Desulfatibacillum aliphaticivorans DSM 15576: one gene and its partners. The protein of the gene in region 4 interacts with the protein of the main gene of each other region in a pairwise test. Links are inferred from orthologs where the notes say so. Each region holds a gene or a part of one and is shown on either strand. Other genes may lie near its edges.

What was found.
Region 1: the proteins of dnaE (region 4) and rplL interact in binary tests that used the Escherichia coli proteins (3 or more experiments, as listed by UniProt). The link is inferred for Desulfatibacillum aliphaticivorans DSM 15576 from one-to-one orthologs.
Region 2: the proteins of dnaE (region 4) and dnaX interact in binary tests that used the Escherichia coli proteins (3 or more experiments, as listed by UniProt). The link is inferred for Desulfatibacillum aliphaticivorans DSM 15576 from one-to-one orthologs.
Region 3: the proteins of dnaE (region 4) and G491_RS0105965 interact in binary tests that used the Escherichia coli proteins (3 or more experiments, as listed by UniProt). The link is inferred for Desulfatibacillum aliphaticivorans DSM 15576 from one-to-one orthologs.

The regions. Positions count from the first base shown.
Region 1 is NZ_AUCT01000047.1:527-5,464, reverse strand. The notes cover bases 1-2,836. They hold rplL (50S ribosomal protein L7/L12), read right to left. Parts: upstream 1,691-2,836; coding sequence 1,310-1,690; downstream 1-1,309. Other genes in these bases: rplA (50S ribosomal protein L1), read right to left, coding at 2,644-2,836; rplJ (50S ribosomal protein L10), read right to left, coding at 1,787-2,308; rpoB (DNA-directed RNA polymerase subunit beta), read right to left, coding at 1-1,180. Outside these bases: more of rplA, read right to left, coding at 2,837-3,348; rplK (50S ribosomal protein L11), read right to left, coding at 3,372-3,794; transcription termination/antitermination protein NusG, read right to left, coding at 3,813-4,343; preprotein translocase subunit SecE, read right to left, coding at 4,371-4,709; rpmG (50S ribosomal protein L33), read right to left, coding at 4,895-4,938. UniProt on the Escherichia coli protein: The binding site for several of the GTPase factors involved in protein synthesis (IF-2, EF-Tu, EF-G and RF3). Is thus essential for accurate translation.
Region 2 is NZ_AUCT01000011.1:83,206-91,162, reverse strand. Bases 2,648-5,644 are described here. They hold dnaX (DNA polymerase III subunit gamma/tau), read right to left. Parts: upstream 5,220-5,644; coding sequence 3,075-5,219; downstream 2,648-3,074. Other genes in these bases: G491_RS0112345 (YbaB/EbfC family nucleoid-associated protein), read right to left, coding at 2,658-2,972. Also shown: G491_RS0112360 (DUF4198 domain-containing protein), read right to left, coding at 58-822; G491_RS35455 (hypothetical protein), read left to right, coding at 868-1,110; G491_RS30605 (YkgJ family cysteine cluster protein), read right to left, coding at 1,594-2,004; recombination mediator RecR, read right to left, coding at 2,034-2,633; G491_RS0112335 (tetratricopeptide repeat protein), read right to left, coding at 6,145-7,785. UniProt on the Escherichia coli protein: Part of the beta sliding clamp loading complex, which hydrolyzes ATP to load the beta clamp onto primed DNA to form the DNA replication pre-initiation complex.
Region 3 is NZ_AUCT01000003.1:387,918-395,729, forward strand. The notes cover bases 2,395-5,246. They hold G491_RS0105965 (pyridoxal phosphate-dependent aminotransferase), read right to left. Parts: upstream 4,472-5,246; coding sequence 3,317-4,471; downstream 2,395-3,316. Other genes in these bases: G491_RS33440 (transporter substrate-binding domain-containing protein), read left to right, coding at 2,395-3,297; G491_RS35330 (hypothetical protein), read left to right, coding at 4,546-4,767; G491_RS0105975 (magnesium chelatase subunit D family protein), read right to left, coding at 4,934-5,246. Outside these bases: G491_RS0105950 (BRCT domain-containing protein), read left to right, coding at 1-1,230; G491_RS0105955 (bacteriohemerythrin), read right to left, coding at 1,306-1,698; more of G491_RS33440, read left to right, coding at 2,077-2,394; more of G491_RS0105975, read right to left, coding at 5,247-6,940; G491_RS0105980 (alpha/beta fold hydrolase), read right to left, coding at 6,959-7,812. UniProt on the Escherichia coli protein: Shows aminotransferase activity with methionine and histidine as substrates, and to a lesser extent also with phenylalanine.
Region 4 is NZ_AUCT01000025.1:79,482-88,495, reverse strand. What follows is about bases 1-4,054. They hold dnaE (DNA polymerase III subunit alpha), read left to right. Parts: upstream 1-347; coding sequence 348-3,854; downstream 3,855-4,054. Other genes in these bases: guaB (IMP dehydrogenase), read left to right, coding at 1-241. Outside these bases: G491_RS0120325 (spermine/spermidine synthase domain-containing protein), read right to left, coding at 4,128-6,362; G491_RS0120320 (spermine/spermidine synthase domain-containing protein), read right to left, coding at 6,610-8,844; G491_RS0120315 (vitamin B12-dependent ribonucleotide reductase), read right to left, coding at 8,918-9,014. UniProt on the Escherichia coli protein: DNA polymerase III is a complex, multichain enzyme responsible for most of the replicative synthesis in bacteria. This DNA polymerase also exhibits 3' to 5' exonuclease activity. The alpha chain is the DNA polymerase catalytic subunit.

The DNA of each region.
Region 1 (4,938 bases), on a different replicon or contig from region 4:
CGATGAAATCCTTGGCGACCTCCACCGTGGAGGGATTGCTGGGACGCAGGCGGCGGTAGATTTCCACCAGAGCCTCTTCCCGGGATTCCACCTTGTCCAGCAGCAGGGCCTTGCGAACCGAATCGCCGCCCGTGCCGGGGGCGCTGTACAGGATCTCGAATTTCTGAACCCCGGCGTCGCGCATGGCTTCCAGGGTGGCTTCGTCAATTTCGTGGTTCGCCGGATAAAGCACTTCGCCGGTCTTGGGATCCAAAACCCTTCTGGCGAGCACCTTATCCTCCAGGTCCTCCTGAAGAATAGCCACCTTTTCGATCCCGGCCTGAGCCATGGTCTTCACGGCCCGCTGGGTGAACAGACGCCCCTTCTTCACGATGACTTCGTCGGAATCCGGCATTTTAACGGTGATGCTGGCCCGTTGGCCCCGCAAGGTTTTCGCATCGAATTCCTTGAACAGGGTCTTGGGGGTTAACGTCAACTTTTCCGTCTGGTAGAAATAGTTCAAAAGGTCTTCGGTGCTGTACCCGAAGGCCTTGAAAAGCAACGTCGCAGGGAACTTTCTGCGCCGGTCGATGCGGATGTACAAGACATCCTTGGGATCGATTTCCATGTCGATCCAGGAGCCGCGCACAGGAATGATCCTGGCGGTGTATATGACCTTGCCGCTGGCGTGGCTCTTGCCTTTGTCATGGTCGAAAAAGACGCCCGAGGAACGATGAAGCTGGCTGACCACAACCCTCTCCGTGCCGTTTATGACAAAGGTGCCTTGTTCTGTCATGAGGGGAATGGTGCCGAAATAAATTTCCTGTTCCTTGATGTCGCGAATGTTCTGGATGCCTTTTTCCTTGTCTACGTCAAAGACAACCAGTCGAACCGTGATGCGAATGGGCACCTCGTAGGTCATGCCGCGATGCACACAGTCCTCCACCGAATATTTTATCTCGCCGAAACGGTACGAGACGAATTCCAGTGAAGCGGTGCCGGAGAAGTCCCGGATAGGAAACACCGAGTGAAATACTGCTTGAAGCCCGATGGTTTCCCTTTTTTCCGGAGGCACGTCCATTTGGAGGAACCTCTGGTAGGAGATGCGCTGCATCTCGATGAGGTTGGGAATATCAACGATCTTGGCAATCTTGCCGAAACTTTTTCGTAAACGCTGTTGCGTCAAGGGCCTGTCCGCCATGGTTTCTCCCTAAGAAAGTGCAGGTTGTTTTTCCAGTGTTTAGGAAATGGCCCTGATACCGATAACCACTTGTAAAAAAAAGGCCGGAAACAGGTTGGCCTGTTCCCGCTTCCGGCCTTGAAACAAAAACTACTTGATGTCGACTTGAGCGCCGGCGCCTTCCAGTTGCTCTTTGACCTTTTCGGCGTCTTCCTTGGCAATGCCTTCTTTGACAGCCTTGGGAGCTTCTTCGACCAGAGCTTTGGCTTCTTTGAGGCCCAAACCGGTGATGGCGCGGACTTCCTTGATGACCTGGATCTTCTTGTCGCCGGCGGAAAGAAGAATAACGTCGAATTCGGTCTTTTCTTCTTCTGCATCAGCGGCGGCGGGGCCGGCCATGGCGACTGCGGCCACGGGGGCGGCGGCGGAAACGCCGAACTTCTCTTCAATGTCCTTGATCAGTTCGGAGAGTTCCAGAACGGTCATGTTTGCAATGAATTCCAATACATCTTCTTTGGTGATGTCAGCCATTATATTAATCCTCCTAAATATTCTAAGCAGCGCTTCGGCGCTTGTCCCGGCATTCGGCCGGGAAAGAATTGGTTTCCCAAAACAGGTTTAAGCGAATTAGGCCGCTTCCTTTTGGTCTCTGACAGCTTGCAGAGCGTAAAGCAGCTTCCTGGGGACGCCGGCCAGGCACTGCACCAAGCCGGTGGGCAACGAGTTGAGGGTCCCGGCGATCTGGCCCAGCAATACTTCGCGGGGGGGCAGGTCGGCCAGGGCTTTCAGCCCGTCCAGGTTCACGAGTTTACCATCGAGGACGCCGATTTTGATTTCAAACTTTTTGTTGTTCTTGGCGAACTCGGTGAGAGCTTTTGTAGGTTCGACGGGATCTTCATAGGCCAAGCAAACGGCGCAGGGGCCTTTAAGCTCGTCCTTCAAAACTTCCAGGTCCGTTCCTTCGATTGCCAGAGTCATCAAGGTATTCTTGACGACCTGATACTCGGCGGAAGCAGCCCGGAGGCCTTTGCGGAGTTCGCTCATTGCGGCGACGTTGAGTCCTCTGAAGTCCGTGAGAATCGCTAGTTTGGCCTTTTCCGCTCTCACATGCAGGTCTTCTACGACCTTTTTCTTATCTTCCGGTCTCAAAGGTCTTTCACACCTCCTTCCAATAGTGTTCTGTAAAAAACCGCACAAGCGCGTGTTTTGGGCTGGCTGCTTGTATGGGCTTTGTCTCGGCAGGCCGGATACCCGTTCCATTAAGCGCCATGGTCAATGGCGCACCTGCGGTCTTTGACAGAAGGTTATAAGGTTCAAGTGGTTATGTCGGACGGCGGTCCATTTCCTGAGAAAACCCGCCGAAAATCCCATTGTCATCCGGCGCCGCAAAATAGCGCGAAGGGGAGCGTTTTTAACACCCCCCTCCCGAAGCGGCTTGCCGGCGATTTCCGGCGCGGTGATCATGCACGAAACGGCATGGCCGCCTATTTTACAATATCTTTAACCAGGGTCGGATCGATTTTCACGCCCGGGCCCATGGTTGTGGAGACAGCAATGCTCTTCATGTACGTACCCTTGGCCGCTGAGGGCTTAAGGCGCTGTACGGTCTCGAAAAAAGCGCTGATGTTATCCAGCAGTTTCTCCGCGCCAAAGGAAACCTTGCCCATGGGGGCGTGGAGGATGCCTGCCCTTTCCACGCGAAAGTCGATTTTACCGGCCTTCAGTTCCTGAACGGCCTTGGCGACGTCAAAGGTCACGGTTCCGGTTTTGGCGTTGGGCATCAGGCCCCTGGGGCCCAGGATGCGGCCCATTTTACCAACCGTACCCATCATATCGGGGGTGGCTATGGCCTTATCGAAATCCAGCCAACCGCCCTGAATTTTCTCCACCAGATCGTCGTTGCCCACAAAGTCGGCGCCGGCTTCCTTGGCTTCGGCTTCCTTTTCGCCCTTGGCGAAGACCAGAACCCGGACGTCCTTGCCGGTTCCGTGGGGAAGCACGCAGGTGCCGCGGACCATCTGATCTGCATGGCGGGGATCGACGCCCAAACGAACCGCCACATCCACCGTCTCGTCAAACTTGGCGTAAGAGGATTCGATGGCGGCTTGCAAGGCCTCCAGGACGCCGTATTTCAGGTCCCGGTTCACCTTTTTCTTGGATTCTAAAAATTTTTTTCCAGGCTTGCCCATAACTCCAGACTCCTTATATCAGGCTAGACCACTTCTATGCCCATGCTTCTGGCGGTCCCAGCAATGATCTTGCTGGCGCCTGCCATATCTTTTGCATTGAGGTCCACCATTTTAAGATTGGCGATATCCTCTACCTGGGCCTTGGTGATCTTGCCGACCTTGATTTTTTTGGGGTCGGAAGATCCCTTGGCCAGCTTCGCCGCCTTAAGAATCAGAACGGAGGCCGGAGGGGTCTTGGTGATGAAAGAGAAAGACCGGTCCTGATAGACCGTCAAAACAACGGGAATCACCATCCCTTCCTGGTCGGCAGTCCTTGCATTGAAGGCCTTGCAGAACTCCATGATATTGACGCCGTGCTGACCCAGGGCAGGTCCGATGGGGGGGGAAGGATTGGCCTTGCCCGCCTGAACCTGCAACTTGACCATCGCTAATACTTTTTTTGCCATTTTACCGATTCCTTGTTCCTACAGTTTTGTAACCTGGACAAAGTCAAGCTCCACGGGAGTCGCCCGGCCGAATATACTGACCATGACCTTGATCTTGCCTTTTTCCGGGTTAACGGCTTCTACTGAGCCGTTAAAATTGGTGAACGGGCCGTCAATGACCCGGACTTCGTCTCCGGTTTCGAACAAATACTTGGGTTGAGGCTTCAACTTGCCCGCCTCAATCTGATCCACGATTCTCGATGCTTCCTCATCCGAAAGCGGTGAAGGCTTGTTCCTGCCGCCCAGAAAACCGGTGACCTTTGCCGTGTCGTTCACCAAATGCCAGGTTTCGTCGTCCAGGTGCATTTGCACCAGGATGTACCCTGGGTAGAATTTTCTCTGAGAGGTTTTCCGTTTGCCTTTGACCAGTTCCACCACCTGCTCGGTGGGAATCAGGACCTGACCGAATTTGTCGGAGAAACGGGACGAGGCAATCCGTTCTTCCAGAGCGGTCTTCACCTTATTTTCAAAACCTGAATAAACGTGAACGACGTACCATTTGAGAGCCAATTTCTTGCCTCCTCGGGCCTGGGTTCGCTATCCGATAACGAGCCTGACGATTTCAGTCAGGCCCATGTCCACCAGCCCCAAAAACATGGAGATGACGGCCACTAAGATGATAACTACCGCAGTGGACCCAACGGTTTGCTTCCTGGAAGGCCAGGTAACTTTTTTCAACTCACCGCGAACTTCCCGGAGAAACTGAACCGAATTCGTCCAAAAAGCAGGGCCCTTGGGGCCTTCTGAAGCCAAAGCCTGCTTGGGCGCCGGTGCGGGCGCCGGTTTTTTAGGAGCGCCGTTCAGCTCCATTTCCTGAGCCGCACTTTTGGCCTTTTTCTTTTTGGAATCCGGTTTTTTTCGCTGTAAACGTCCCATAATTCCTTACATTTCTTCAAATGCCGAAAGCCCAAAGCGCCGCCGACTGTGGGCGGCGGCAGCCCTGAGCTTAAGGATTTGCCGAAAAATTATTTGGCAGGCCAGGAGGGATTTGAACCCCCAGCCTTCGGATTTGGAGTCCGCCGCTCTACCGTTAGAGCTACTGGCCTGCAAGACGACCGCTTTTATTTCACTTCCTTATGCAGGGTGTGACGACGGCAAAAGCGGC
Region 2 (7,957 bases), on a different replicon or contig from region 4:
CCAGGAAGGTTGTTTACCTTCCCGGGTCTTTCAAATCAATGCAAAAGTCTTGTTTGATTAAAAATCTTCAAACTTCACCCAGATGACGGCGCCCAGTTCCACATCCTTATCCTGGCCTTCAAACTTCAGTTGATAGTCCGCGGTGTTGAGCGCTGCAAATCCCCACCAGCCGGCGAAAGGAGCGGCGTAGGTGAACACGCCGTTGCCGTCAGCCTTGATGGTCTGGGTGACCATATAGTCCGTGGGAGCTTCCTTTTTGCCGTCCTTGTTGTAGTATTCCACTTCCACTTCCGCGTAAGGCACGGCCTTGCCGTCCAGTTTCACGACGCCTTGGAACACGTTGCCCTTGTATTGGGCGAAAGGCTTGGCCAAAGGCACGATTTCCGTCTTGAGGCCCAGTTCATCGTCCCAGCCTTCGTCATCGCCGAAAGCAGCCACAACGGTCTTGGTGTAATGGATGATAAAGCAGTCTTCGGCAGGCTCCCAGTAGGGAACAGGCTCCATAACGAAAGCGTAGGCGCCGGGCCGCTTGATCTGGTATTCGGCTTTCCATGCGGGTTGGTCCATAACCTTGGAGGCTTTCAGGCTTTTGGCCAGGTCCGTGGTTTTGCCTTCATGAGCCACGGTGAACGACTTGGGGGCGACCAGTTCCATGCCGATCAGTTCCATGGGATGGGAGAAGGACAGATCCAGGGTGATGGTGCGGTTGTCATCTTCCATGACCATGTTGTCGGACGGAATCACCATGCCGTAATGGGCGTAGGTGGAACCGCAAAACAAACAGACCAGGGCCAATGCGCTCAGCAAGCAAATTTTCTTCATGTTCTCGCTCCTTAAAAAGTAAGTGGTTTGGTTAAGTATACTGCTATGAAAATAAAGCAAACGCCGTATAAACAAAAAAAAGCCAACCCCTTTTTGCAAAAAGGATTGGCCTTCATGACCGTTATTTATGTATGTGTCGCTGCCGCCCCCGATGTTTCGGGGGGGTGGAAAGACTTCTGTCTTGCCGATTATGTTGGGAATACACCAAAACTTCCCAAAAAAGTCAACCTAAAATATTCACCGCCGAACCGCCCAATTAGAAATCAGCAGCCTCCGGCGGCGGACTGAAAAACAGGAGCCTCCGGCGGCCCGCTTTTGAAAAAGCGGGGCAAAACCTTTTAAATGGCGCTTCGCGCAAAATCAGGGGAGAATAGGGCAGTCATTCCCAAGGGCTCCTCCACCGGTCATTCCAGAGCGTTTTTTGTTGGGAGTCCAGCGTCGCAGTTTTTGGGTAGCCCTGGCAAGGCGGTTTTTTGCCAGGGTTGCGAAGCAACATGGTTTTCGACCTTCTATGTGTTGGGATTCCTGTTAAGCTGAACGGACGGAAGGTATTATCATAATCAATCAAACCAGGGCGTGGATAATCATTATCCGCCGCCGGGCAATCCCGGTTTCAACAAGCCTCAGCGGCCGCCCTTATTGGCCTTGCGGCCCCCGGCATTGCATGCCGCGGCTGGCCTCGGAGATTTTGTCTCTGCAGGACCAATGGGCTCCCTGGGAGGTTCGGTTTGGCCGGGAGATATTCCAGCGAACGCCCTAAAACCGGGGGCATCACCCTTCGTCTTGAATCTCGCCGTTCAGGAGGGCCTGGATGACGGCTTTGACGTGTTCGATGGGCACGTCGGTCTTGCAGCCGGGGCAGCAGGAGGCCATGCGCTCCCAGTTTTTTTCGTCCCTAAGGACGGCTTCCAGGAATGGCCATTTGCGGCACATTTTGGGTTTGACCGGGTGGATGGAGCATTTGTCCGTAAAGAAGATGCATTTGCCGTCTTCTCCTTGAGCCAGGACCGGCTTTCCTCCGGAGAGTTGGCAGTATTCCGCCCTGACCGTCTCAGGCGATTTGCCGATGAACTCGGCGATGGCCTGGATGTCCGTTTCCGTTACGTATGTGCCGCCGTAGCCTTGGCAGCATTTGCCGCACATGGTGCATTCAAAAATGTCTGAAGATTTGAGTTCTTTCAATTCCGATCCAAAATAATATTCCACCCGGCTTATAGGCAGTGCCGGGAGTCCAAGGCCCTTTTAAGCGTCAGAGCGTCTGTGTATTTCAGGTCGCCCCCGATGGGAACGCCCGAGGCTATGCGAGTGATTTTTACGCCCGAGCCCTCGAGGACCTGGCGCAAATAATTGGCTGTGGATTCCCCCTCCACGCTGGTGCCTGTGGCCACAACCACTTCCTTGATTTTTTCCTTTTTCAATCTCTCCACAAGCTCGCGGATGCGCAGGTTGTCCGGCCCCACGCCGTTCATGGGCGACAAACACCCCTGCAAGACGTGATACCGCCCCTTGAACGCCCCGGATTTTTCCAGGGCCACCATGTCCGTGCCTTGCTCCACCACGCAGACCACATCCTGATCCCGGGTCGCGTCCCGGCAGATGTGGCACGGATCCGAGTCGGCCAGGCCGTAGCAGACCGAGCACAGCCGGACCGTTTCCTTGGCTTCGGATATGGACTCAGCCAAAGCCTGGGCGTCCTTGACCGATCCTCTTAAAATATGGAGGGCCAGGCGTTCGGCGGTTTTCTCTCCGATTCCAGGCAGCTTGGAAAGCTGTTTGATCAGATTGACCAGGCTGGGAGGGTAAAAGGACATGAAAGGAAAAACCTCATAAAAAAATTAGAACAGGCCGGGAATGTTCATGCCGCCCGTGAGCTTGCCCATTTCGCCTTGCACCATGTCCTGGCTTTTGTTCAGGCCTTCGTTAACGGCCGCCAAAACCATGTCCTGGAGCATTTCCACGTCTTCAGGGTCAACCACTTCCTTCTCGATCTCAATGGACAGAACCTGCTGCTTGCCGTTCACAACCACCTTGACCATGCCGCCGCCCGCGGAGGCTTCCACGGTCTTGTCCCCCAGTTCCTCCTGGAGTTTGGCCATCTGGTTCTGGAGCTTTTGAGCCTGCTTCATGATGTTGCCCATTCCCTTTTTCATGCATTCCTCCTTGTGCAAATAATGCTGGCGCCAAGCAAAGCCCGGCGCCCCGTTTACTGCGTATTATTTTGGCTCCCGGTTTTTTGGAACCAGGTTCCTATATTATTCCATTTGACGAATTTCTACAACCTTGCCGCCGAAAATCCGCACCGCTTCCTCCACCAGGGGGTGGTTCAACGCCTCCTGCTCCAGTTCCCGGCGCTTTTCCGCCTGGTTCATGACCGGGGCGGTCCGGTTTTCCTCGCTGGGCTCTTCGATGACGAATTGCACCTTGCGGCCGAAGAGGCTTTTGCATACGCCCGTGAGAATCGTCTGATTTTCCGGGGTGTTCAACTGATCCCGCGAAAAAGGCGCGCCGTCGGTTTCCAGGACGAAGCGGCCTTTTTCATATTCCTTTAAACGGCATTTTTCAAGGGTGAGGCCCAGCATAATGCTTTTTTCCTGCACATCCTTGGAAAAAGCCTCCCACGGATCTCCTTCAAACGGCGGCGGCTCCGGCTCGTCCTCTTCAGGCTCCGGGGCCGGTGCAGCCGGTTCTTCAGGCGTTGCAGCCTCCTGGACGACGTCCGGTTGAACCTCCCGGGTTTCATATTGGGGAGGACCGTAGTCCGGCTCCATGTCCGGGATAATGGGCTCGGAGTCGGCCGCAGCGTATGTGGGATCCGGCTCAGGATAATAAGGCGACTCGTCGTCCGACTGATAAGCATCCGAGTCGGCAGCCTGCTCGGGAATGGATTCCTCTTCAGGCTCCGGCGGGGCGCTCTCCACAGGAGCTTGCGGTTCGGGTTCCGGCGCCGCCTGGGGCTCCTCCTCCGGCGGTTCGGGCTCGGGTTCCGGTTCCGGTGTAACTTCCTTTTCAGGCTCCGCCGGCGGCTCCGGTTCGGGTTCGGGCTCCGGCTCAGGTGCAAGTGCTTCCTGCGGCTCCGGTTCGGTCTGAGGGTCAGACGCGGCGACAGGAGTGGATTCCTCGTGTTGAGGCGCCGCTTCCGCTGCGGAAGCCGTTGTCTCTTCCGGCGCAGGAGGCGCGCTTCCACCGCCGGACTCCGGCAGGGCGGGCGCCGGGCCGGATGCCGGGCCGATATTTATAATCTGGTCTTTGGACGCCGGCTGAGAGGCCAGAACCTCCAAGGCGGCGACTAAAGAGTCTATGGCGACGGCCGGGGTGATTTCGCAAATGCGGATCAGAGCCACTTCCAGGGCGAGCCTGGGCTGGGGCGACAGCCTGACCGCGGCCTCTTCTTTAAAAAGCAGGCTCAGGACCTGATTCACAAAAGCAGGAGACGCATTGGCGACCTGCTCCTGCATGGCCTGGATCTCGCCGGGAGGAATGTCCAGGAGCAGGCCGGGATCCCGGACCGTTTTCACCACGGTGAGATTCCGCAGGTGGTCCAACAGGTCGGCCATGACCTGCTTCAGGTCGTATCCCCTGGCGTAAAGTTGGTCCACGGCGGTGAGGCAGGCCGGGACGTCCCGGTCTAAAAGAGCCTGGGCCAGGGCGAACAAGGACTTGCGTCCGGCCACGCCCAAAATGTCCAGAACCTTTTCAAAGGACGCTTCGCCCGTGGAATAAGCCATGACCTGATCCAAAAGGCTCAACGCATCGCGCATGCAGCCGCCGGAGCGCCGGGCTACGGCCCACAAGCTTTGCTCCTCGATGGTGAAGTTTTCCAGCCCCGCCAGTTTGGCCAGATGCCCCACAATGTCGTCCAGGCTGATACGCTTGAAATCGTAGCGCTGGCACCTGGAAAGGATGGTCACCGGAATCTTATGGCTTTCCGTGGTGGCCAGGATGAACATCACGTGGGGCGGCGGCTCCTCCAGGGTTTTCAAGAGCGCGTTGAAGGCGGCCTGGGAGAGCATGTGCACTTCGTCGATGATGTACACCTTGTAGTTGCCCAAAGCCGGGGCGTACTGCACGTTTTCCCGAAGCTCCCGGACCTGCTCCACGCTGTTGTTGGACGCCCCGTCGATTTCAAACACGTCCACCGCGTTGCTGGCTGCGATTTCCTTGCACGAAGCGCAAACGCCGCAGGGCTCGGGCGTGGGGCCGTTCACGCAATTCATGGCCTTGGCCAGAATGCGCGCCACCGTGGTCTTGCCCGTGCCGCGAGGGCCGGAAAGGCACAGGGCGTGGGCCACCCGTTCCTGATTAATGGCGTTTTTCAGGGTTTCGGTAACATGAGGCTGGGCCACCACCTCGTCAAAGGTCTGGGGCCTGTATTTTCGAGCAAGTACAAGATAGGACATGGATTACCTGTAGGACCGCTATCCTGGATGAGTTCGGGAAAAAATAGCTGACTCTGGTTTCATAAACAATTTAAGGCTGGCTATCAAGACTTAGTGGAAAAAATCCGTCCGATTTGCCAAGAATCTTAATTGCTCTTATTCAAAAGTAAAATAAAATCAATTTTTTGTAAAAAATCTGCCGCAGTCCCCACGCCCATCTTTGGGTGGCCCAGGAAGCGTGGTTTGCTGCCTGGGTTGCTTAGCAACACAAGGTGCGACCTGCAAAGATGATAGAAATCGTAAACGTCAGGCGGGCGAAAAACCCGGTTCGAAACCGTTTTATCGTAGTTGCGAGGTCTCCTCGCAGTAGTCGCCGGGTCTCTCAGCCTGTTGTTGCGCGGTCCCCGCGCCCGTAGCCTCAGGGCTTGCCCTGCTCTTTATCCTGTCATTCCTGCCAACGCAGGAATCCAGAGTCCCTGTTTTTCATGAATTCGGGTTGCATCCGTTCTCCCGGCGTTTTTATAAAGGACGCTGGGTTCCCGTTTCCGGAATTTTGTCATGATGATTGCAAACCGCCGTAATCATCCCGCCAAAATTCCTCCACGGGAATGACGGCTGAGGAGATGCGCCTTCCTAAAGCCGCAATTCGGCGGGAAGCGCAGGGGGCAGGGCTTGCCCTGCTTTTGGAGGGTGGCCCAGGCAGCGCAGTTTGCTGCCTGGGTTGCTTTAGCAACACAAGGTGCGACCAACAAAGGCGTTAGAAATCGTAAATGTCAGGCGGGCGAAAAACCCGGTTCGAAACCGTTTTATCGTAGTTGCGAGGTCTCCTCGCAGTAGTCGCCGGGTCTCCCAGCCTGTCGTTGCGCGGTTCCCGCGCCCGTAGCCTCAGGGCTTGCCCTGTCGGCAGTTGCGAGGTCTCCTCGCTATGTGCTCCAAACGGAGTCGTTTACTCCCTGGCCTTTTCCCGCCAGAACGCTTCCCTGCCGGAAATATAAGGATGGGACTCGGACAACTCCGCCTCCTCCCTAAGGGATTTCGCCTTTTCATAATACTTGCGGGCCTCTTCCTCCCTGCCGAGGGACTGGCAGCAAAAGGCGACGGACTCCATAGCCGCAATGGTTTCAGGATGGCTTTTGCCGTAATACTGTTCATAGGCGTTCATGGCTTGAATCATAAGGGGCAGGGCGGATGCAAAATCTCCCTTGTCCACATAGGCGCCTCCCAGCCAGTGCTGGGCCTGCACGGCAAAGATGCTGTTCAGACCAAAATGGCTTTCCTGGAAGTCCAATAACTTCAGGTACGAATCGATGGCCTTATCCAACTCGCCTCGGGAATACAATAGCCGGGACTGGCGCTCCATGGCTTTGGCGTACATATCCGCACTGACCTGGGGATTTTTCTCGCAAATGGCGAAAAGCTCATCCACGACTTCTTGAGCATTGTCGTAGTCCGGCGTTTCAATGTACAGGTTGGCCAGGCTAAGGAGAGCGTTGCATTCTTTCAAGCTGCCCTGGCCGAAAACACGACGGTATATCTCCCGGCTTTGCTGATGGAATTTTTCCGATTCGCCGTATTTGCCCAACCATTGTTTTATCAAGCCCATGGTGCACATTTGGTCCGCCGCAGCAACTTCCAGGAGCCCGAGGTCTTTAGTCTCATTAGGTAATGTTTTTGCCAAAAAATTTTCCGCAGTCAGCAGGGCTTCCTCCTGGCGCGTCATCAGGGCGTATTGGCAATAGTTTGCTCCCCATTCAAATTTTTCAGACCTTAACAAAGGAAGGCCTTTTTTAAAATTTTTTCTGGCCTGCTCATACTCTCCCAAATTGTTTTGGGCGTTGGCAATGCCCGTCAAGGCCCGTCCGTAGATGAGGCTATCCGTCCGGCCCGCATCTTCTTCGATTGCTATCGCCTCGCCATAATACGTTTTGGATGCAACATAGTCGGACGCCAAAGAAGAGGCGGACCCCAAAGAACAATACGTCCCGGAAATTTCTTCATGCTCAGGCCCCAGAACGTCAACCTGCAAGGACAGAGCCTCTTTATAATAATCCCGGGCTTTTTGGGGACGGTTATAAACGATCATTATGCCGCCTAATAATGAAAGGTCTTCTATGACTTTCTTAGAATGGGATCCCAGTCGATTTTTATTTACGGCAATGGCGTTGAGATAGCATTGCTCCGCTTTGTCAATGTTGTTCCATTCCACAAATAATGAAGCTGAAAAGTCCCAGCACCGGGCGATTCTTTTGTCATCCGGTCCAAAGGCCTTTGTTAAAATTTCAATCGCCTTATCCCGCCTTTGCTCCACTTCATCCATTCGGCCCCGTGCCATGGACACTCCGGCGCAGGCAAGATAGGCATATGCCATGTCCTCGGATTCCGGTCCTTGTTCCTTTGCGATTTTTTCCAGCGATTTTTGGCACTCTGGCTCCTGTTCCGCCAGTTCTTCCAGGGAGGTTTTTTCCTCTTCTTTCGCTGCTTGATTACTCGCAGAGGCTGCACAGGAAGCCAACACGCAAATCAAGATAAACGTACAAGCCAAGCCAAGAACCTTGTCAAATCGCGATCCAATACCATGGGTCGTCATGGCGTTTCTCCTAATATCCAGTGCATCGAGGATAAAAAAAACTAAACAAAACGGATTATTGTTGGATGAATGGCATAATATTACCGTGATTCCATTGGATTATCAAGGGGATTTTGTTGATTATACCAGGCGGTGGGTTAGGGGGCGCCGCCTCAATGCCTGATTCGATACA
Region 3 (7,812 bases), on a different replicon or contig from region 4:
CTGCTCGAGAACAGCGAAAAAATCACCCAGGACCTCATCCAGGCCACGGACTACCCCATGGACGGCATGGTCGCTTCGGTCATGAACCAGGACGTGCGCGACCATATGGGCGCCACCTCCCATCACTACCGGTGGCAGATCGCCATCAAGGCCAAAGGCGAGACCGGCGTCACCACGGTCAACGCCATCACCTGGCAGGTGGGGCGCACCGGCAACGTCACCCCCGTGCTGGAAGTGGAGCCCCTGAAGCTCTCCGGCGCCACCATCCGCAGGGTGACGGCCCATAACGCCGGACGCATTCGCGAAAAAGGCGCGGGCGTCGGCGCAAGCATCGAGGTCATCCGCTCCGGCGAGGTCATTCCCAAGCTGGAAAACGTCTTGACTCCCTCGGATGATACGCTAATCCCGGAAAACTGCCCGGTCTGCGAAACGCCCCTGGAATGGAACAACGATTTTTTGAAATGCCCCAACCTCAACTGCAAGGCCCGGGTGGAGCAGCGCATCCGCCATTGGTTTCGGATTCTGGGCAACGCGGACTGGTTCGGCATAAAAACCGTGGAACGGCTTGTGGCCGGAGGATTTGACAGCCTGGAGAAAATCTACGCCATGACCGAGGAGGACTTTTTATCGCTCGAGTTCGGGCCGGTGCAGTCAAAGAATCTGGTGGAGGCAATCGGTCTGAGCAAGTCCCGGCCCGTGGAGGACTGGCGATTTTTGGCGGCATTCGGCATTAGCGACCTGGGCGAAGGCGACAGCCGCAAGATTCTCTCCTTTTTCCCCCTGGAGGAATTGCTGGACAAAACCCGGGACGACATCGTCGCCCTGCACGGCTTCGGGGATGTCACCAGCATATCCATAGAAAAAGGCCTGAAGGCTTTAGGCCCCACCATCCGCCACATGCTGGACTTGGGATTCAACCTCCAGCCTACGCCCCTGAAATCCGAGATGGACGTCTCCAGCCCTATTTCCGGAAAAGGCGTGGTGTTTACCGGAAGCATGGAAACGGGCTCCCGCAAGGACATGGAGGAAAAGGCCCGGTCTTTGGGCGCCAACGTGCAAAAAGCAGTGACGGGCAAGACCGATTACCTGATTTGCGGCGCCAAAGTGGGCGCTAAAAAGACCCAAAAAGCTCAGGATTTAGGCGTAACCGTGCTGACGGAACAGGAATACCTCCAATTGCTGGAGGGCGGGGAATCCCAATCCTCTCCCGAGCAAATGAGCCTGTTTTGATGCCAAGGCGGCGCACAAAATGAGGGCCATTTTTTTGACGCCCCGGCCCCTCGCAGCGCCGGCTTCCCTGTTTGATCAACTCAGATATTTCTGATAGGTCTTGTCAATTCCCATGATGTGGTTCACAAGCCAGTTTTTGAGAAAATTTCCAAGGGTAGAGGCCATCACAGGCTCCCCGGCGTCTAGCTTGGCTTTCAACTCCACAACCTGTTTGGTAAAAAGCCTATGCTCCTCCTGGTGGCTCGCCAAATTCGGATAAGTGCTTTGCTTCAGAGCCATTTCTTCGTTATTGAAATGGGTTTTCGTGTAGGCGACCAGTTCGTTGCAGGTGGCCTGCATGGCATCCCTGGCCTTGCCGACCTTCATGGCTTCATAAAATCTGTTGGTAAGGTCAATGAGTTTTTTATGTTCATTGTCAAAACGGGGCACTCCCACGCTGTACTTTTCATCCCAGTTAAAAAATGCCATTTTGCTCTCCTTTGCTTTCCGTTCTCTGTAACGGCTTGCAAATTGTTGTTATTTCAGGCGCCCCCTATGAGCGCGGCGGCGACTGGCACACTGCATTTTCAATCTTAAACGGAATTTAAGCAAAAAACATACCATGGCCCCTGTCTAATAAAGACAGTTTGCTTCCCGGATTTTCGCCCTCCGGGCGCGAGGCATAGGACTTTGAAGCATGGAACTTGACATAAAATCCTCGGGCATATACCTTAAAACAATAATGAATTTAGGAAGTTATCTCTATTTGAAATACACTTCAAAGACCAGAATGCATTGTTTCTTAAATGAAAAAACACTCACATCCTTACGGAAGCAAAACCATTATCCCCGGAGGAATAGTGAAGTATGTTGAAGTCTAACTGCTTTGTGATTGTCGCTGTATTGATTTATACATTTTTATCTGCTGGTTTCTCCCACAGTTCGTCGGCGCAGGCCTTCCAACCATCCCAACCGCTAACTGTTAAGGCCGCTGTTTTAAAAAATTTTCCGCCGCATTATACAACGGATGCAAACGGCAAGCCGTCCGGGTTTGCGGTGGATGTTCTGGAAAGAGTAGCTCAAATCGCCAATATCCAGGTGGAATACATCGTTAAGGAGGACTGGCAGGAGGTTTTCGAAGCTCTCAAATCGGGCGAGGCGGACCTCATCCCGGACCAAGGAATAACCGACCGGCGAGAGCAATGGTTTGACTACTCAATTCCCACGGAAACCTCTCCGATTCGCATTTTTGTTCTTGCAGAGACGGCGGGCGTTGAATCTCTGGACGACCTTATTGGAAAAAAGACGGCTGTCGTGGCGTTGAATGTCGGAGAGGCCATTGTTGCAAGGAAACCTGCCATTAAACCGATTGTATTTGACAATGTGGAGGCCGCGCTACTCAGTCTGCTGTCCGGCAATGTGGACGCCCTGATTTTTCCGGAGCCGGTGTTAATGACGTTCGCCCGGGAGGCCAGGGTGGACCGGAGGATAAAAAGAGCGGGAAGCCCTTTGAGAACGGTAAAAAGAGGGATAGCGGTCCGAAAAGGGAATATAACTCTTTTAAACAGGCTGAATCCGGCGATTGAACAATTTCTTCAATCCAAGGAATACTCCCGGATCTATACCAAATGGCACGGAGAGCCCACCCCCTTCTGGAACACATTCCGTGTGACATTGGCCATGCTTGGCTTTTTGTCCCTGACGGCCGTAATCATGGGGTACTGGCGATACCGGTCCATGGCGGTTTTGAATATCGAGTTGAAAAAACAGATCCGATTGCGGGAGGCCGCCGAACAGGATCTGAAGGCCTCCTATGATACTTTAGAGCAAAAGGTGGAGGAACGCACCCGAAAGCTGAAAGCAGCCCTTTCCGAAGTTAAAACGTTATCAGGTTTGCTTCCCATCTGTTCCCATTGCAAGAAAATCCGTGACGACCAGGGCTATTGGAAGCAGATCGAATCTTATATACAGGAGCACTCCGAAGCCGAGTTCAGCCATAGCATATGCCGGGATTGCGCGGCAAAACATTACCCCGAGTTGAAAATATACGAAATCATGGATGCAGAAGACAACGAATCTTCCGACTAAATCCTTAACCGGTCCATCATTAGCCCTTCCATGAGGCGATTCTTTCGCAAGCCTCTTCCAGCACGGGAAATTCCTTGGCAAAGCAAAAGCGCACCAGAGAGTCCCCTGAGTCGTCATGGAAGAACGCCCGGCCCGGTACGCTGGACACGCCGGTTTTTTCCAAAATATGCATGGCCCGGGTGAACGAATCGTGTCCCGGCACGCCGGAAACGTCGGCCAGCACGTAATAGGCGCCTTCCGGGCGATAAGGCTTCATGCCGGCCTTTTCAATCGTATCGCAGAAAAGATCCCGCTTTTTCTGATGATCCCGGGCCAGGCCCTCGTAATAATCCCTGCCAAGCATGTTCATGCCCGCGGCCACGCCCATTTGCAAAGGCGCGGGAGCGCACACGTAAACCAGATCGTTCAGATGGGTGATTGCCTCGGTCACGTCCGCAGGGCAGATGCAGTAGCCCAAACGCCAGCCTGTGATGGCGTAGGTCTTGGAAGCGCCGGACATGGTCACGGTCCGCCCTTCCAGGCCTGGATGAAGACCGGGGCATAGATGGGTGCGTCCGTCGTACAGAAAGTGCTCGTAGATTTCGTCGGAAAAAATCACCAGGTCATGCTTTTGCGCGGCTTCCGCAATCAGGTCGATTTCCCCGGCGGTCATGACATGCCCGGAGGGATTGCCGGGCGTGCACAACACGATGCCTTTTGTTCGGGGAGTGACGGCCTTGGCCAAGGCGTCCGGCTCGATCTCCCAGGTTCCCGGCTTTGTGGGGACGAAAACCGGAACCGCGCCCACAGCCTCCAGAGTGCTGGCGTGATATCCGTAATAGGGCTCGAACAAAATCACCTCGTCCCCGGGATTCAACAGCGCCATGGCCGCGCAATAGAACACGCCGGTGGCGCCCAGGCTGGCCACGATCTCGGTTTCCGGGTCGGGGCGGCGTCCGTAAAAGGCCGCGGTTTTGCCGGCAATGGCCTGACGCAGCTCGGGCAGTCCGTGATTGGGAGTGTACACGTTATAGCCCTCGTCCATGGCCTTTTTCGCGCCGGCGATGACCTCATCCGGGACCTTGATGTCGCAAACTCCCTGAGCCAGATTGATGCCGCCCGCCTCGCGGCAGGCCGTGGTCATGGTTCTGATATCGCTTTGCCGAATGTTCTGCCCTCTTGCGGAAATCCGCATAAAACGCCTCTCTTCTATTGTTTGATTATTAATTTGGATGCTATTGGATCTCAAAGGCCGCTAAATGCCATCTCATGGATCAACAGGCCATCAATACCTTTCCATTCGGCGCATTTCAACATGCTTTTGAATATGCTGCGAAATATTTGTTGTCTGGAGCTTTAAAACTTGGGCTGAATTTTGGCCTGCTTGCAGATTTCGTTGGCCGTGATGCGATCAAGAAATTGATTTTTTTTTACCGGCGCGGCCTGATTGCCGTTCGTGTAAATGGAGCGGCGCCTTCCCTTAATAGATAAAAGCCATTTGCCTCAAGATGCTTGACGAGGTCCCGCCGTTTCACAGACATTGTCAACCTCAATAGCAAGCTGCTCAAACAACGCGTTTCCTTTGGGCATTTCCTTATTCAGCTCTTTGCACGCCAATATCATTCGAAATGCTGCAGCGGAGTCTCTCCCCAAAAAATCACTCCCACAACGCCTCCACAATGGATTCGGGCTGCAGGCCGTATATGGGAACGCGGCGGGCGTTCATATGCCGGGCGATTTCCCGGGCCATGCCCAAAGCGGCCGGATGCTTTTCCTCCGCGTCCAGCACCAGGCTTCGGATATGGTTTTCCCTGCCGATGCTTCCGGCCATGGCTAAAACTTCTTCATGCAAGGGCAAGAGCGCCCCGTCCCTTGTTTTATCCAAGCAGATGTTGGCCCGGCCGTCCGTGACCAGCACTATGCGCGGCCAGGGGGCCCGCTTTCTTTGGAGGGCCTTTTTCGCTATTTTCAATCCCAGGGCCATACCCGCGCAAAGAGGCGTGGTTCCGCCGGTTGGCAAGGTTCTGAGCTTTCGCTCCGCCAGGTTGATGCTTTTTGTGGGCGGCAGAAGCACCTCGGCCTTGCGTCCTTTAAAGGCGATCATGGCGGCTTCGCTCCGGTCCTTATAGGCCTGGGCCAGAAGATGCATGATCGCCGCCTTGGTTTGGGTCATGAGCGTACTGCCCATGGAGCCGGAAGCGTCCACCACAAAGACGAACAAAGCTCCGGTTTTGTGGGTGCGTGATTTCCGCCTCCAGTCGTCAGGCTGGATGGGTATGGCGAGTCCTCCGGCAGGGCGGGACAGGGCGTACGGAGCGGCGGCGCGCAGGGTGGCGTCCAGGGCAAGGTCGCCGCCCTCCTGATTGCGGGATATCCGCGTGTAGCGGCCTCGCTTTTCCAGGGCGGGAGCTTTTTGAAAGCGGCCTTTCTCCGGCTCTTTCCCCCGGGGAAACGGCATCCTGAAAGTCCTGGCTGAAAGATCGTCCGCCTTTCCCGGCTTGAAAACCTCCCCGGCCGCCTCAGATCCCGAGGGGCTGGGCCGCAGGCCCCTTTCCCTGGGACAGCCGTTTTCCAAAGGCGCGTCCTGCTCGCTCTCAGTCGGACTCTCTTTTTTCAGGAGTTTTTTTTTACGTTGCTCCCGCGTCCGAAGGCCATCCATGACTTTTTCCACGGCCCGGGAGTGGTCGGGAACGTCGTCAAAGGGCTGTCTGCGCATGCGATGGCTCACGGCCAGTTTGGCGGCCGCCTCCACGTCGTCCAGGGTCGCGTCCCGGCGTCCTTCAAAGGCGGCGTGGGTTTTGGCGGTTTTCAGGATGACCAAGTCCGCCCGATGCCCGTCCACGCCCAATTGCACGGCCATTTCCGTGATGGCGCGGATGACCGAGTCGTCCGCCTTGACCTTGGGAAAAATCCTCCGTGCCTTGGCGATGCGGGTTTTCAGGGCGTTTTCCCGCTTGCGCCATTTGTTTAGAAAGGCCTTGGGATTGGATTCGTATTCCTCCCAGCGCCGCAGCAAGGCGTCCCGCTGATCCAGGTCGTGAATGCCCTCCACATACACGGAAAGGCCGAAGCGATCCAGCAACTGGGGCCGTAAATCCCCTTCCTCAGGATTCATGGTGCCCACCAGGATGAACCGGGCCGGATGGGTGAAGCTCACGCCTTCGCGCTCCACGGTGTTTACGCCCATGGCTGCGCTGTCCAGGAGGATGTCCACAATATGGTCGTCCAGGAGGTTGACCTCATCCACGTACAAGACGCCGCGATTGGCGCTGGCCAGGATTCCCGGCTCGAACCGTTTTTCACCCGTGGACAGGGCGTGCTCCAGGTCCATGGCGCCCGCCACCCGGTCTTCCGTGGCGTTGATGGGCAGTTCCAAAACCTTTCGCTGCCTTTTTTGGACCGGCAAGGGGCCGTTTTCGGCGGCCTTGCGGCAATGGGGGCACATCAGGTCCGTCGAGTGGGGATTGCATTGAAAGGGGCAGGCCTCCACCACGTCGATTTCAGGCAGGATGGCCGCCAAAGCCCGCACCACCGTGCTTTTGCCCGTGCCTTTTTCGCCACGGATGAGCATGCCGCCGATCTTGGGATTGACGGCGTTCAAAAGCAGGCCCAGGCGCATGAGATCCTGGCCGATAAACGCCGTGAAGGGATAGGTATAGGTCATCAATAATCCGTTTCTTTTTTAGGCTGCCCGTTTTTTTCCGCCGCCTTTTTTCCGCTTGAGCTGCTTTTCCTTTAAAAAACGCCGAATTTCCTGGAGGATGATTTCCGGCTCGTCATCCTGGAGAAAATGGCCGGCCGTGGCAATCTTCACCGAAGGCGCGTGATTAGGCAGCATCTCCTCGAACTTCTCCATAAACCAGGGAACGAACACAGGATCTTTCATGCCCCAGATCACCTGAGTGCGCACGTCCCAGCCCTCCAGGCGCCTGCCGGTATCCCGCAAAAGCCGCCAGGTCTTGTCCAGGGGCCCCATGGGAACCTGCCGCACGGATTTCATGATGGCGGTGCGGTCCCGCACCATCTGGAAGGGGTAAAGGTATCCGTCCATGGCCTTTTTGTGCAACTGCCGCCTGGAGTTGACAATGCCCAGATGCATGCCCGCCTTCAGGAAGACATTCCAGTCCATGGCCATTTTCTTGCCCGCAATGGGGACCTTATAGGACCATAAATAGGGAAAGGCCCAGGCCCCCAGGCATTGGATAAACTCCTTGGGCGATCCGGGCAGAAAGCCCGTGGTGTTCATGGGGATCAGCCGCGAGAACAGGTCCTTGTTCCGGGCTGCATAGGAAAGCCCGATGATCCCGCCCCAGTCCTGGCAGATGAGGGTGATGTCCTTCAGCCCCAGACTTTCTATGAATTTTCCCAGGCGGCGGATGTGGGCCTCCATGGAATAATCTTCGTAATGGGGCTTGTCCGACAGGCCGTACCCCAGATGATCCAGTGCAACGCATCGGTAGTCCTTTTTCAGGTCCTTGATAAAATGGCGGTACAAATAGGACCAGGTCGGGTTGCCGTGAAGCATGAGCAGGGTTT
Region 4 (9,014 bases):
AAAAATGGTTCCTGAGGGAATCGTGGGCAGGGTGCCTTACCGGGGCTCCCTGGGCGCCAACATCTATCAGATGGTGGGCGGCCTCAAGTCGGGTATGGGCTACGCCGGCTGCAGAACCATCGAGGAACTGCGCGAAAAAGCCCGCTTTACCAAAATTACGGTGGCAGGCCTTAAGGAAAGTCACGTCCATGACGTGATCATCACCAAGGAAGCGCCTAACTACCGTCAGGATCATTCCTGATCCCTTCCGTTCTCCCTAAGGAGAACGCGGTTTGTCATCAATCCTTTTCTAACATACAAGCCGGGCGGAACGGCCTTTCCGCCCCGCCCGGCTTCAAGAGAGAGCCATGTCTGACTTTGTCCATCTGCACGTACACACCCAGTATAGCCTTTTGGACGGGGCCATCCGTCTGGACGCCCTGGTCAACCAATGCAAGGAATTCGGCATGGACGCCTGCGCCATTACCGACCATGGCACCATGTTCGGAATTCTGGAGTTTTACGAAAAGGCCAAATCCAAAGACATCAAACCGATCATAGGCTGCGAGTGCTATGTGGCCCGCAAGTCCATGGAGGATAAAACCCCCATGGATAAAGACAACCGCCACCTGGTGCTGCTGGCCGAAAACAACCAAGGATACGAAAACCTGTGCAGGCTGGCCACCCTGGCTCAGCGTAAAGGGTTTTATTATAAACCGCGTATAGACAAAAAAGCCCTTGAAGAGCATTCCAAAGGGCTCATCTGCCTTTCCGCCTGTCTTCACGGCGAAATTCCCATGTACATCTCCGACGGCCAGATGAAACTGGCCGAGGAATCCGCCCTTTACTATAAAAACCTTTTCGGGCCGGATCATTTTTATTTGGAAATTCAAAACAACGGCCTGCCCGAACAGGAGGAGATGAACCAAAAACTGGCGGAACTGGCCGAAAAGCTGGACATCCCCCTTGTGGGAACCAACGACTGCCATTATCTCAGGGCCAAGGACGCCAAGGCTCACGAAGTTCTATTATGCATCCAAACCAATAAAACGATTCACGATACTAATCGCTTTAAATTCCGAACGGATCAGTTGTATTTAAAATCCCCCCAGGAAATGATCGAATATTTCAAGGGATTTCCAGGCGCAACGGATAATACCGTAAAGATCGCCGAAATGTGCAATGTAGAGTTTGACCTCAGCACCTTTCACTTTCCCCAGTTTCCGACGGAGGAAGGCAAAACCGAAGCGGAAATCCTGACCCAAATGACCTGGGACGGCTTCCACAAACGCATGGACGCCATCAAGGCCGTAAATCCGGACGTTGACGAGGAAAAATATCTGGAGCGCCTGAAGTACGAATTGGGCGTCATTCAGGACATGGGCTTTCCCGGATATTTTCTCATCGTCTCCGACTTTATCCAATGGAGCAAGCGAAACGGCATTCCCGTGGGACCAGGCCGCGGCTCCGCGGCAGGCAGCCTTGTGGCCTACGCCCTGGAAATTACGGACCTGGATCCTCTGGAGCATAAGCTGATCTTTGAAAGGTTCCTGAATCCGGGCCGTAAGAGCATGCCTGATATCGACGTGGACTTTTGCATCCTGGGCCGGGAGCGCACTTTTAATTACGTGGTGGAAAAATACGGCGGCGGGGATTACGTCAGCCAGATCACCACTTTTGGAAGCATGAACGCCCGGGCTGTGGTTCGCGACGTTGGCCGGGCCATGGCCATTCCTTTGGGAGAGGTGGACGTCATTGCCAAGCTCATCCCCGAAGCGCCCAAGATGACCTTGAAAAAGGCCATGGAACAGGAACCTAAGCTTCTTGAAATCATGAAGGATAAGCCCGAAATCGCCGAGCTTATTGAAGTGGCTCAGGTTTTGGAAGGGCTCTCCCGCCACGCCTCCACCCACGCCGCCGGCGTGGTAATCGCCGACAAGCCCCTGGTGGAATACCTCCCCTTGTATGAAGGTAAAAAGGGCGAAGTTGTGACCCAGTTCGATATGAAACGGGTGGAAAAAATCGGGCTGGTCAAGTTTGACTTTCTGGGGCTGCGAAATCTTACGGTCATCGACAACGCCATCAAGCTCATCGAGGGGCAGGGCAAAACGCCCCCGGACCTCATGCATTTGGATGTGACCGACAAGGCCACGTATAACCTTCTGTCTCGAGGCGACACAACAGGCGTGTTCCAGCTTGAAAGCAGCGGCATGAAAGACCTCCTTGCGCGCCTTAAGCCCGAATGCTTTGAAGACGTGGTGGCCGTGGTGGCCCTGTATCGTCCCGGCCCTTTGAACTCGGGCATGGTGGACGATTTCGTCAAGCGCAAGCACGGGGACATCCCCGTCACTTATGCGCTTCCCGAGTTGGAGCCTATCCTCAAGGACACATACGGCGTTATTGTGTACCAGGAGCAGGTCATGCAGATCGCAGCCGCCCTGGCCAGTTACAGCATGTCCGAGGCCGACGATCTCCGTAAAGCCATGGGTAAGAAAATCGCCGAAAAAATGGCCCAGCAGCGCATCCGCTTTATGGACGGCTGCAAGGAAAACAACGTCGACCTGAAAAAAGCCGAAGCCCTGTTCAACCTCATGGAAAAATTCGGCGAGTACGGCTTTAATAAATCCCATAGCGCGGCCTACGCCCTGGTTTCCTTTCAGACCGCCTATCTCAAGACTCATTTCCAGGTCGAGTTCATGGCCTCCCTCATGACCAGTGAAATGGACAACACGGACAACGTCCTCAAGTTCATGTCCGAGTGCCGGGATCACGACATAGAGGTCCTTCCTCCCGACGTAAACACAAGCAGCGTCAGCTTTACCGTCTTGGAGGGGAAAATCGTCTACGGCATGGCCGCCATTAAAGGCGTGGGCCAGGGCGCCGTGGAAGCCATTGTTGAGGAACGCAAGGCCAACGGGCCGTTTGAGAACATTTTCGACCTGTGCGAAAGGGTGGACTTGCGCCGGGTCAATAAAAGAGTGCTGGAAAGCCTGGTTAAGGCGGGAGCCTTTGACAGCACGGGCGCCAAACGCTCCCAGTTAATGGCCGTCCTGGAAAGCGCCATTGATCACGGCCAGCGCATATCCAAAGAAAAGAATGATCCCCAAATGGGCCTTTTCGGCGCCATAGAAATGCCGACGATCACGCCTAAATTGCCGGACATCGAGGAATGGGACGATCAGCTCAAATTGAGCTGCGAAAAAGAGGCGCTGGGTTTTTTCCTCACGGGCCATCCCTTGGGCGAGTATGAAGATATATTGATTAAATTTGCCAACGCCGATACCCTGACCCTGCCGGAAATGCCCGATAAATCCGCCGTAAGGGTAGGGGGGATGATTTTGTCCACCAAAAATCTGGTGACAAAAAAAGGCGATCCCATGGCCTTCATCACCCTGGAGGATATGAAGGGCTCGGTGGAGGTGGTGGTCTTCCCCGAATGCTACAAGGCCTCGTCCCATTTATTGGTGGTGGAAAACGCCCTCCTGGTGGAAGGCCAACTTCAGAAGGAAGAAAAAGGCGCAAAAATTTTGGCCGACAAAATCGTGCCCATTGAAGACGCAGACTCCGAATGGACGGCCAGCGTGCACATCCGCGCCAATATGAACGGCATGGAAAACGAGGTGTTGGAGCAGATCAAGGAAATTTGCGGCAAACATCCGGGCGCGTCCAAAGCCTTTTTGCATTTGGTGGATCCGACCAAATTTGAAGCGGTGATAGAACTTCCTGAAACAAACTGTGTGGCGGCCGGCAAGGACTTGGCCAAGGATCTTCGCAAATTATTGGGGCCTCGCGCTTACGACACGGCCTGCCAACCCGCCAGGCTGGCCAATAACGGTAATGGAAACGGCCGGAAAAAGTGGCAGAAAAGCGCTTAACGCGAAGTGGTATCGCCCTTCGCCTCCACCATCTCTGTTGAGGCGTCGGAGTTATTGTTAAATTATGAAATAACCTGCTTGTTTTGTTGGGTTTCGCAAGCTCTTCCCAACCTACGTCGCTTCATGACAAGCCGTAGGTTGGGTGGTTCTGCAGATATGAAAACAATAGAAATTGTTCGGGTGAAATAGAGTAAAAAAATTGTCGTAAGCTGACGGCATTCTGCAGGTTCACCCAACGTCAATTCAAGATGCGTTTCCGTCGTAATGAAAAACTCACTCTCGGCCAATCTGTCGCCGCACGGCGGCGCCGGTCAGGAGTATGGTTGCAAATGGAATAATGGGCAATAATTTGTAGTAATTTTCAAGACCCGCCAGCATGGGCATCCAGACGCCCAGCAATCCGCCGATCAAGCCTCCCAGAGCGTCCGATAGAAACACGATCAGCAGCAGATTTTTAAAGCGAATTCCCATCAACGGAAACAAGAGCCCGCTTCCCAATATGGCCGCCATTAAAGCCAGAGCGATTGCAAGGCCTTGCCATTGGGGCGCAAAAAGCAAAAGCCCGATTGAGCCCGTTATACCTAAGAGGGCGATCCATCGCCAATGCTTTAAACCAAAGCTGGAAAACCCCCATAAGGCCAAAAACACGGCCGCGCCCACGAAAAATGCGGACAACGGATTGAAGAGCCGGGGGATCAGCCAGAAAATCAAGGCGTTTTCCAGGCAAACGGCATTAGTCCCGATGGCTATTCCCGCGAACAGCAAGAGAACCAGTTTGCCGGGCGGCAAATCAACGGATTGGGAACGGAGTGAAAAAAACATGATTGCCGCCGCCCCTGAAACCGCCAGGAGAAAAATGCAGACCAGGCTTTTTTTCAACATGTTGGGTTCAAAAAACAGCCCTGTCAGACCCATCATCCACGGCGACGAATCATGCAATGCCGGGGTTTTGGGGAATGTATCATAGTAGGTCGGCTGCATGGGAAGGGCCGTGAGTATTGGGACCTCTGAAGGAATAACCGGCGCCTGGCGACCAGGCAGGGTGGCCAATAAAATAAAACCATGAACGCCGAAAGGGTTTTTCTCTCCAAACGAACTCCAGCCCTGAACGTCCAATCCCGCCTCTAACAATCCGTTTGCGCAACTGAAAAACAACTTGTTCCCCCGGTCCACCGATTTGATTATGGCAAGCGCCCCATGGGGCTTAAGGCGCTTCTTCATGGATTGAAACGCCTCTACAGTGTGGACGAACCGGCCGGGCTCGATGGCCGCCTTACGGGTTGCAGCGAAAGACTCCGTGTGCGGCAGGATGATCAGGTCGTACATTTTTTCAGAGTTTTCCAGGTAATGCCTGCCGTCTCCGTCGATGCATTCCACCCGGGGATCCGTATAGGCTCCGCCGTTCGCCCATGCCAGATCGCCCTGGAACAGGGGAAACACTTCAGGGATGATATCCACTGCGGTTACGGACTTTGCGTCAAAGGCCAGAGCCTGATACACTTGCCTGCCTCCTCCGGAGCCCAGCACGCAAATATCGCTGCCCGGCTCAACCGTTTGAAAGGCGATATCGTCCATGGTTCCGGAAAACTTTCCGACAGGCAGGCCGCCCCAGATAAAGCATCCATCGTAAAAACCCAGGATGCGGCTGAAATTCTTGAATTTGGTTTCCGTGAGTTCTATATGGCAATACTTGCCCCAGGATTGATGGATCAATCGGCTTTTCGCATCCTCCGGCAGGGGGGCGCCGTCCAGAAAATCCTTGTTTTTCAACGTCTCCCCGATCCGGTGCAAACCGCCCGGCAAAATGCTTTTCATATAGGCGGTTTCAAAAAGACCGGCTGCAAACCAGGCCGCCCCAAAGCATACAATAAAGATGAGTATCATCCGGTTTTGGAGTCTATGGAAGTTTAAAACCATCCAGGAGACAAGCCCGGCCGCTAAAGCAATGCAAACCGTAGGCAGCCACCCCAGGCGGGGGATGGTAAAGGCGCCTACGGCCAGGGCGCATGCCAGCCCCCACACGAATATGAGGTAAAAGTACTTTTTTATTCCAGGGGATTCCAGGGCGGCTTCATAGCCGGAATACTCCGCTGCCCCCCAAAGTACGAACAGTGGGCTTGTGGCCAGGGTCATGTACCCCAGTTGCTTCCATAAGTCCTCGAACCGGATTTGATATTGAATGCTCTCCAAAAGAGGACAGGGGCCATGGGCGACGATCCAGCCTAAAACAGGAAAGCAGACGGCAAGAACGACCAGCGACTGAGCGCCGCGTAAAACCCCTTTGATTGCGCCCTGGTAACGAATTTTTGCGAACAAGGCGCCCAAAGGCATGCCAGCGCATACATACAGCATGAAAAACGAGGTGCTGTTCAAAGCAAAGGCCAGAATGCGAAACAGACAGACGGAAAGCAGCGAATATCCGAACGCCATAAACAGCAGGGAGATGCAAAGCCTCAATTCAAAATCACCGGCCCGGGAGGCGGTCGTGTGGTTTTCCTCGGGAAACATTTTGGGAACCCATTCCTTTGGAGATTCGATTTTTAGTCCTGTGAACAGAAAGCCGGCGCGTGGACCGGATTGTCATGTTATCAGGAGCATTTTGAGAAGCCGCGGGAGTGGCAAACCAGGCATCCTGACTCAAGGGCCAGGGATTCGCCGCAATCCGGGTATTGGCCTACGGCCTTTACCCTTTCGTCTCCTGCGCCTGTCACCTAACAAGAATGCACAATAACGCCTCTTTGCTTGGATTGAAAGTTCACTCCCGTCCGGTTTGCCTCCAAACTGCGGCGCCAGCCAGAAGTATTGTAACAAAAGGGATTGCGGGCAGCAACTTAAAGTAATACTCAAGGCCTGCCAGCATGGGACCCCAGACGCCCAACAATCCGCCGATTAAACCTCCCAGGGCGTCCGCCAGAAACACCACTATCAGCAATTTCCGATAGTGGATTCCCATCAAGGGAAACAACAAACCGCTTCCCAGAATTGCGGCGATCAAAGCCGGAACGATAGCAACGCTTTGCCATTGAGGCGCAAATACTAGTAGCCCCACAGAACCCGCTAAACCTATTAGGGCGATCCATTTCCAATGTTTTAACCCAAAGCTGGAAAAACCCCATAAAGCCAGAAAAACGGCTGCCCCTACAAAGAACGCGGACAAGGGGTTGAACAGCCAGGGAATCAACCAGAATATCAGGGCGTTTTCCAGACACACGGCATTGGCGCCGACGGCTATGCCTGCAAGCAGAATAACAACCATTTTGTAAGGCGGCAAATCAACGGATGGAGAACGAACGGAAAACAGCATAAGCGCGGCCGTACCTGAAACAGCCAGGAGAAAGATGCAGATAAGGCTTTTTTTCAGGGTGTTGGGTTCAAAGAACAGGCCGCTTAAACCCATCGTCCACGGGGATGAATCATGCAATGCCGGGGTTTTGGGAAAATCTTCATAATAGACCGGCGGCTCCGGATGGTCTGCCGCTGTTTGAATTGCAGCGGGAAAATAGTCCGATTCATAATCCCGCAAGGTAGCTAACAAGATGAATTCATGGATTTTATAAGGATTTCCTTCGCCAAAGGTGCTCCAGCCCTTGACGTTCAATCCCGCTTCCGCCAGTCCGTTTGCACAAGTAAAAAAAAATTTGTTTTCCCTATCCACTGATTTAACAATAGCCAATGCACCGTGGGGTTTCAACCGTTTTTTCATGGATTCAAACGCCTCGACCGTGTGAACGAACCGGCCTGGTTCAATGGCCGCCCTCCGCGTTGCTGCAAAAGACTCCGTGTGAGGCAGAATGATCAAGTCGAATTTCTTGTCTGTGTTTTCCAGATAATGCCTGCCGTCTCCGGCGATGCACTGCACGCGGGGATCCACATATACCCCCCCGTTCGCCCATGCCAGGTCGCCTTGGAATAAGGGAAACACTTCGGGAATGATATCCACCGCCGTTATGGACTTAGCCCCGCAGGCCAGGGCTTGTTGAACCTGCCTGCCGCCTCCAGCGCCTAACACGCAAACATCGCTTCCAGGCTGGACCGTTTCAAAGGCCATGTCGTCAAGGCGTCCTGAAATTTTTCCAACGGGAAGGCTGGCCCAGATAAAACTCCCATCGAAAAACCCTAAAACGTACTGAAGCCCCCGGACGTTGCTTTCGACGAGTTCGATATGGCAATACTTGCCCCAGGATTGATGAATCAAGCGGCTTTCCCTCCCTGTAGCAGGCAAGGGAGCGTCGCTCATCATATCCCCATTGTTCAGGATTTCTTTTATTCTGTGCAGCCCGCCCGGTAAAATGCTTTTCATATACACGGGCTCGAAAAGATCGGCTGCAAAACAGGCCGCCGCAAAACAGGCGGCGATGATCACAATCTTCTTGTTTTGAAACTTATGAAGATTCAGGACCATCCACGAGGCTAATCCGGCGGCTAATGCAATACAAACAGTCGGCAGCCACCCTAAACGAGGTATGGTAAAAGCGCCTACAGCCAGGGCGCAGGCCAGTCCCCAGACGAAGAGGAGGTAAAAATATTTTTTGACTTTGGGTGCGGCCAGGGCGGCTTCATACCCGGAATACTCCGCCGCACCCCATAGGATGAACAAGGGACTGGTCGCCAGGGTCATGTACCCCAGTTGCTTCCATAAGGCCCCAAATTGGATTTGGTATTGGGCGGTTTCCAGTAGAGGGCAGGGGCCATGGGCTATAATCCAGCCTAATACCGGGTAGCATAAGGCAAGAATAACCAGTGTTTGGGCGCCGCGCAAAACGCCCGTCAGAGGATTTTTGTATCGCAGTTTTGCAAATAAAGCGCCCAAAGGCATGCCCGTGCAGACATACAGCATAAAAAACGAGGTGCTGTTCATGGCAAAAGCCAGAACCCGGAACAGACAGACGGAAAGCAGCGCATATCCGAACGCCATGAAGAGCAGGGAGATGCAAAGCCTCAAATCAATGTTATCGGTCTGATGGGGCGTGTGGTTTGCCTCGGGATACATCTTGGAAACCCATTCCTTATGGAGTACTGATATCTCACCCTGTGAACTGAAAGTCAGCGTTTGGTCAATCTTGTCAGGAGCACTTGGAGAAGCCGCAGGAATGGCAAACCAGGCATCCTGATTCGTGGGCCAGGGATTCGCCGCAATCCGGGCATTGGCCTACGGCCTTT